Regions from separate parts of the Psychrobacillus sp. FSL W7-1493 genome, predicted to be linked through region 2. Evidence: predicted binding sites of a transcription regulator. Region 2 holds the regulator's gene; each other region holds the start of a gene.
The links. The regulator CtsR, encoded in region 2, represses protease genes until heat stress. The targets are predictions, from matches to a motif close to ATGGTCAATAAAGGTCAAACA.

Region 1: a site for CtsR is predicted at 1,111-1,131, ahead of MKX96_RS14640 (ATP-dependent Clp protease ATP-binding subunit). Genes of this name have one in related genera too.
Region 3: a site for CtsR is predicted at 1,302-1,322, ahead of clpP (ATP-dependent Clp endopeptidase proteolytic subunit ClpP). Genes of this name have one in related genera too.

Annotation. Positions count from the first base shown of each region.
Region 1 covers NZ_JBBOSB010000001.1:2,889,606-2,891,876, forward strand. The annotation lists gene MKX96_RS14640 (ATP-dependent Clp protease ATP-binding subunit) at 1-1,087, opposite strand, end outside; gene MKX96_RS14645 (Crp/Fnr family transcriptional regulator) at 1,230-1,922, shown strand; gene MKX96_RS14650 (metal-sulfur cluster assembly factor) at 2,185-2,271, opposite strand, start outside.
Region 2 covers NZ_JBBOSB010000001.1:166,509-168,779, reverse strand. The annotation lists gene MKX96_RS00830 (protein arginine kinase) at 1-210, opposite strand, end outside; gene MKX96_RS00825 (UvrB/UvrC motif-containing protein) at 200-739, opposite strand; gene MKX96_RS00820 (CtsR family transcriptional regulator) at 756-1,229, opposite strand; gene MKX96_RS00815 (GNAT family N-acetyltransferase) at 1,396-1,854, opposite strand; gene rsgA (ribosome small subunit-dependent GTPase A) at 1,866-2,271, opposite strand, start outside.
Region 3 covers NZ_JBBOSB010000001.1:1,121,647-1,123,917, reverse strand. The annotation lists gene MKX96_RS05690 (catalase family peroxidase) at 151-1,092, shown strand; tRNA gene MKX96_RS05685 (tRNA-Arg) at 1,168-1,239, opposite strand; gene clpP (ATP-dependent Clp endopeptidase proteolytic subunit ClpP) at 1,412-2,014, shown strand; gene MKX96_RS05675 (hypothetical protein) at 2,083-2,271, shown strand, end outside.

The DNA of each region.
Region 1 (2,271 bases), 2.7 Mb from region 2:
CCTTTTCTAAAGGTGGTATTTTACCATGACGTAGCTCTGCTGCTTTATTTAAATCGTATTTATTTTCTGCTTCCTCTAACTCTCTACGATAGCGGTCTAACAGCTCTCTCTTTTTTTGAACTACTTGAATGGACTCTTTCTCTGATTCCCATTTTTTACGCATATCTGCTGAGGACTTGTCTAACTCCTCTAATTCCTGACGCAATTGTTCTAATCTCTTTTTGCTAGCTGAATCCTTTTCTTTCATCAGCGCTTGCTCCTCAATTTGGAGCTGCATCATTCTTCTTGTTACTTCATCCAGCTCTTGAGGCATTGAATCTATTTCCGTACGAATCATGGCACATGCTTCATCTATTAAGTCTATTGCCTTGTCAGGAAGAAAACGTTCTGTAATATAGCGGTTGGAAAGCTGAGATGCTGCTACAATTGCTCGATCGTGTATACGTACACCATGATGTAATTCAAAGCGTTCCTTTAAACCGCGAAGGATGGATACTGTATCCTCTACGGAGGGTTCTCTTACTAATACTTGCTGAAAACGGCGCTCTAAAGCTGGGTCCTTTTCAATATACATACGATATTCATCAAGAGTAGTCGCTCCAATACAGTGCAGTTCTCCTCGTGCGAGCATTGGCTTTAACATATTCCCCGCATCCATGGCACCATCTGATTTCCCAGCACCAACTATTGTGTGGATTTCATCAATAAATAAAATGATTTTTCCTTCGCTCTCTTTGATTTGCTTAAGTACTGCTTGAAGCCTTTCTTCGAATTCCCCACGATACTTTGCTCCTGCGATTAGCGAGCTCATATCTAATTCGAATATCTCTTTATCCTTCAAGCCCTCTGGTACATCTTTTTTTACAATTCTTTGTGCCAATCCTTCTACAATAGCGGTCTTACCAACCCCTGGCTCTCCGATCAGAACAGGATTATTTTTAGTCTTTCTTGATAAAATACGAATGACATTTCGAATTTCCTGATCTCTACCGATAACCGGGTCCATTTTGCCGTCTTTTACTGCATTTACTAAATTACGTCCGTACGTTTCTAAAGGACTTTTTTGATCTTGTTGGTTCATTTGCATAATTAACAGCTCCATTTCACAAAACTTTGACCTTTATTGACTATTATAAATATAAATCCTTGTAGCATAATTTGTAAAGTATTAAGCTTTATGTAACGGAATATATGCTATATTTATAGGTACATATAAAGGTGGTGTTGAGGTGGATCATACTTTAGTATCCCCAGATATTAGGTTATTATTTAAACAATACGGTTCTATTATAAAATTAGAGAAGGATCGTTCGGTTTATGTAGAAGGCGAACTAGCACAAGACGTATATTTTATCGTAAGCGGTTCTATTGCGATTAATAAAGATACAGAGGGTGGCAAATTACTCACTTTAAGAATAGTAGGTCCCGAAAACTGTATAGGTGAATCTGGTGTTTTCGCAGATAATACTCATCATAGCTTTTCTGCTCTTACGTTGGAGACTACACAGCTATTAGTGCTACCAAAAAATAAATTAGAAAATTTTCTTGTTAATTCTACTCAGTTAATGGTGGAATGGACAAAATATATACAGCTTATTTACTTAAAAAACCAGACAAGGTTTCGTGATTTGATGCTTTATGGTAAAAAAGGCGCTCTATATTCTACTTTAATACGCTTGTGTAACACGTATGGTGAACCATTGTCTGATGGTAAGATTAAAATTAATTTCTCACTTACTAATCAGGAGATAGCTAACCTTTGCTCGATGAGTAGGGAAGTAGTTAATCGAATGTTAAATGATATGAAAAGCGAGGGTCTAATTTCGTTTCATAAAGGTATTATTACGATAAACGATTTAGAGTTATTAAGAAGAGAAAACCAGTGCGAAAGCTGTCCTCTTTGCGTTTGTCGGATAGATTAATTAGAGTAAGTGAACGATTGTCGTTCGTTTACTCACTTGTTTATAATGTTGATTTCCATTTGCGGACGCTTTTCGTGGGCACGACTCCAGGATTTTCCCTCGCTGCATTCAGTCTCAAATCCTAAGCAGCTCAGGAAAACGACTCTTATAATTCACAAAAAAACGCGTATAATCAAACAAGGCACTTCCTGTTCGACTTGAACAGAAGATGCCTTGTTTTTGTTTTAAATGTCTTCTCTTATGAATAGAGAAGTTATTATAATTATCGAATACCTAATGCAATTTTTGCATATCGAGACATATTATCTTTTGACCATGGCGGGTTCCAGACAATATTAACCTCAGTGTC
Region 2 (2,271 bases):
TTTCTGTAATTCTTCATCTGCATCTAGCAGTGTGGAGGATACAGATTGGTCAATTTTATGCGCTTCGTCCTCTGTAAATGCTAGAGGGAAGCGAAAACCATTTAGGTTTCTCGCCAAGCGAATTCTGGTGCTCATCACGATGTCAGAATGTTCTCCTTCTCCTTCCATCCAACTAGATCTGGAATTATCTAAAAAGTTCTCAATCGACATGTGAAGCGTCACCTCCTCCGGCAAGTTGCTGTTCAAGTTCTTTTACTTCATCTCTTAACTTCGCCGCATCTTCAAATTGCTCTTGCTCAACTGCCTGCTTCATTTGAGCCCTAATTGCTTCAATTCGTTTCTTTAAAGCTATTTTTTCACCAAGTCGCCCTGGTGCTTTTCCAATATGTGTAGTGTTGCCATTGTGTAGACGTTTTAGGGCTTGAGGTAAATGAGGACGGAAGCTTTCGTAACATGAAGCGCATCCAAACTTACCTTCTTCTAGAAATCTTTCAATAGACCAACCACATTCATCACATTCAAGTGTTTTTTGTTGTTTTTGTTGAACTATCTGATCTGCTTGGTTAAACCAATTAGATAGAAGCTGATGAAGAGATAATGGGTCTTGTTTGTATTCAACATAAAACGGGTGGAGGCTATTGGCACAGACCTCACAATAATGTCTTTCAAAGTGTTCTCCGTTATGCACTTGTGTAACCGTCACTTTAGCTGGCCGTTGTTTACAATTTTCACAAATCACCTTATCAACACCCCGTTCAATTTTCACTTTTTTCGTATTTTAGTGTTAAAAGCATGGCACATAGTATACGTGCTCGCAGCTCATCTCTTGCTGGTAGTGGGATGGCTAAAGTTGTTCTGTCTAGAGCTGCTAAAATTATCTTTGCCTCTCTTTTAGTAATAACATCTTCATCCAATAAACGAAAAACAATATCCTCTGTAGTGGATGCAGATGCTCCTGCTTCCAGACTTTGTATTATATGCTCAATTAATTCAGCTTTTGTGTGGGCTCGAACGCGGAGAATTCGAATATACCCACCACCACCACGTTTACTTTCCACCAAATATCCACGATCCAGTGTGAATCGGGTGTTTATTACATAATTTATTTGTGAGGGTACACATTGAAATTTTTCTGCGATCTCGCTTCTTTTGATTTCAATTTGCCCTCTACTTTCTTGTTCGATAATTGCCTTCAAATAACCTTCAATAATGTCAGATATATTTTTCATCTTCTCTCACCTCTTCTCACAAAAACTGACTTTGACTATCTTTGACTATATTATATAATGAATGTTTTGGTTGTGCAATTGATTTGCCTAGCATAAAAGAAACAAAAAAACTACCAACATTTATTGTCAGTAGTTTTAGGGTGTATCAAAATGAAAACTTATATTCTTATATTTGTGAATTGTATTTAAGCTGTGTAATAAAAATTGTTGGCTCTACCTCAATATCCTGTACTTTGAAAAAGTGATGTCTTTCATACAAATTAAGAGCTGGTATATTTTTTGCTCCGGTAGTAACTGTTATACTCACAGTTTTAGGAGTTGCACTTACAACATGGTGTAACAACTCAGAAGCTATTCCCTTTCTAAAATAATTTGGGTGGACAACTAACCTACAAATGTTTAGTACGTCTCCCTCATATTCATAGGAGATAAAACCAAGTAGGTTCTCCTTATTATACTTTCCTATAAAAATCTCTTTAGATACTTTAATATCCTCGATTGTTTCCTTAAGCTGTGGTATGCCTTCAAAACCGATAATTTCTGCTTCCTTGCGGTAAGCCGGAAGCTGTATTTCGAGCATTTCCTCTGCTACAGAATGTTTTTGGTGATCAATTAATCGAATCATACACACCTCTATTAAATTTTTCTTCTCTTATTAGTTTTTTGGATCTTCGATACTTGCTTCCATTTATCCCGTTCTGTTTTTTGAGCAGCTAAGTTGTTTTTTCGCTCGATATGGGCAAGCTCACGCAATAATTTCACATAGCTTACATATCGATCCTCTTTTAGCAAACCAGTTTGAATGGCTTCTTGAATGGCGCAACCCGGCTCTTTTTTATGCTGACAGTCTCTAAATCGACAGTCGATAGCAAGTTCTTCAATATCCTGAAAACTGTTGCTAATACCCTCGCTAGAATCCCAGAGCTGGAACTCTCTCATTCCCGGGGTATCAATTAATAGTCCCCCTCCAGGTAACAAGGAAAGCTCTCTATGAGTGGTTGTATGACGCCCTTTACTGTCATCAGCTCGAATATCGCTAACC
Region 3 (2,271 bases), 960 kb from region 2:
TCAGCCTGCAGTCTCATCATTTTTATTTTATTCTGACAAGTTAATTATATTATACATGAATTATGACTATTAGAAGTCCCTTTTACGAGGTTAATATAGGAAAAGAGTGGTAATGATATAGATTAGACAGTAAATAAAGGAGGTAAACAAATGGACCAAGTACATAACGAGGATTTAACACCAAAAGAAGCCATTGATGCACTGGAGCAGATTCAAGGAAAATTCCCTGGAGCGAGGCGCGCACACGCTAAGGGGGATATGTATGAGGCAACATTTCTTCCAAATGGGAATGCTGTACCCTATACGGTTGCGCCCCATCTTCATAGAGAAGCAATTCCTGCTACTGCTCGTTTTTCCAATAGCCCCCCTAACCCTGCCTCCGTCGATTATCTTGTTCCCGCCAAAGGGCTCGCCGTTCAATTTCAGCTACCCGATGGAAGCTTCACCAATTTAGTGAGTTCTACCGTACTGATGTTCGTCACAAGCAGTCCTAGAGAATTTATCGATATGATTGAAATCTTTACGGATAAAAAAACAGGCATCAAGACAATCGACCGAGCCATCAATATGGTGGAGCTGGTTTCTAAAAAATATCCACATAGCGAGAAGGTTATTCAAATTATTAAGGAGCAGGCAAAGCAGCCGCCTACTAGTTACGCGGAGCTCCACTACTATCCTATCCACGCCTTTTATTTTGTTAATAAAGACGGCGAACGCCAAGCAATCAAATACGAATGGGTCCCTGTCGATGAAACAAAGGATCCTGCTCTAACAAGCAAATCGATTTCAGCCAACTATTTGACGGAAGAGCTCGACGACCGATTAAAACGGGGGCCAATCCAGTTTGATCTATTCATCCGCTTAGCAGAGGAAGGGGATAACCCAAACGATGCGACCGATATGTGGCCAGAGGATAGAAGAAAAGTGAATATAGGTCGTTTGGAAATTAGAAATAAAATACATCCTAAGGAAGACATTGTTTTCGACCCAACGATTGTTCCAAAGGGAATCGAGCTGACAGACGATCCCATACTACACTTTCGAAGTGGAGCATATGCTGAATCATATGAGAGGAGAAGTAAGAATGAATAAGAAAGCCCCAAACACATAGTTAAATGAGCATAAAAAAACACTCGAACGAATTCGAGTGTTTCTAACTGTTATAGACGCCCCTGGAGGGAATCGAACCCCCATCTCAAGAACCGGAATCTTACGTCATATCCATTAAACTACAGGGGCAAGCGACCTTTCTATTATACAAATGGTATAGGAATAATTCAAGTAAACATTTTAAAGCTTAATATTTGACCTTCCTTGACCATTCCATGTATGATAAAGTTACAACTGAGGCAGAATTTCTCAGTACACACTAAAAAAACACTAACAATTACCTTGAAGGAGGCAATCCAGGATGAATTTAATTCCTACAGTTATTGAACAAACAAATCGCGGCGAGCGTGCGTATGACATTTATTCTAGATTATTAAAAGACCGCATCATCATGCTTGGTAGCGCGATTGATGACAACGTATCAAACTCGATCGTTGCACAGCTTTTATTCCTAGAAGCAGAAGATCCAGAAAAAGATATCTCTATCTATATCAATAGCCCAGGCGGAAGTATCACAGCAGGTATGGCTATCTATGATACAATGCAATTCATTAAACCAGACGTACAAACTATTTGTATCGGTATGGCAGCATCAATGGGTGCTTTCTTACTTACAGCTGGAACAAAAGGCAAACGCTATGCACTTCCAAATGCTGAGGTTATGATTCACCAACCACTTGGTGGAGCTCAAGGGCAAGCAACGGAAATCGAGATTGCAGCAAAACGTATCTTATACCTACGCGACAAGTTAAACCAAATTATGGCTGAACGTACTGGTCAACCGATTGAAGTCGTTTCAAAAGACACAGATCGCGATAACTTCATGCCAGCAGAGCGTGCATTAGAATACGGTCTAATCGACCATATCATTTCACGTAGCGACATGAAAAAAGATTTAAAATAATATAAATCCAAGGCAGTGATTCACCGCCTTGGATTTTTTTATAAAATAGATGAAAGGTCGTGTTCAATTTGCTATATACAATAAGTTCTCTGTTAATCATATTGTCCTTAGTCATTTACATCGTAAGTCTACAAAGCAAAATAAAAAAATTAGAATCACAACAGGCCCTTCCGTTTAAAGGAGACAAAGCCCTAGAAAAACAAATCGTAGAGATGAATAATAATGACAGCAGCCAGGTTGAAATGGTCAAGCTTGTT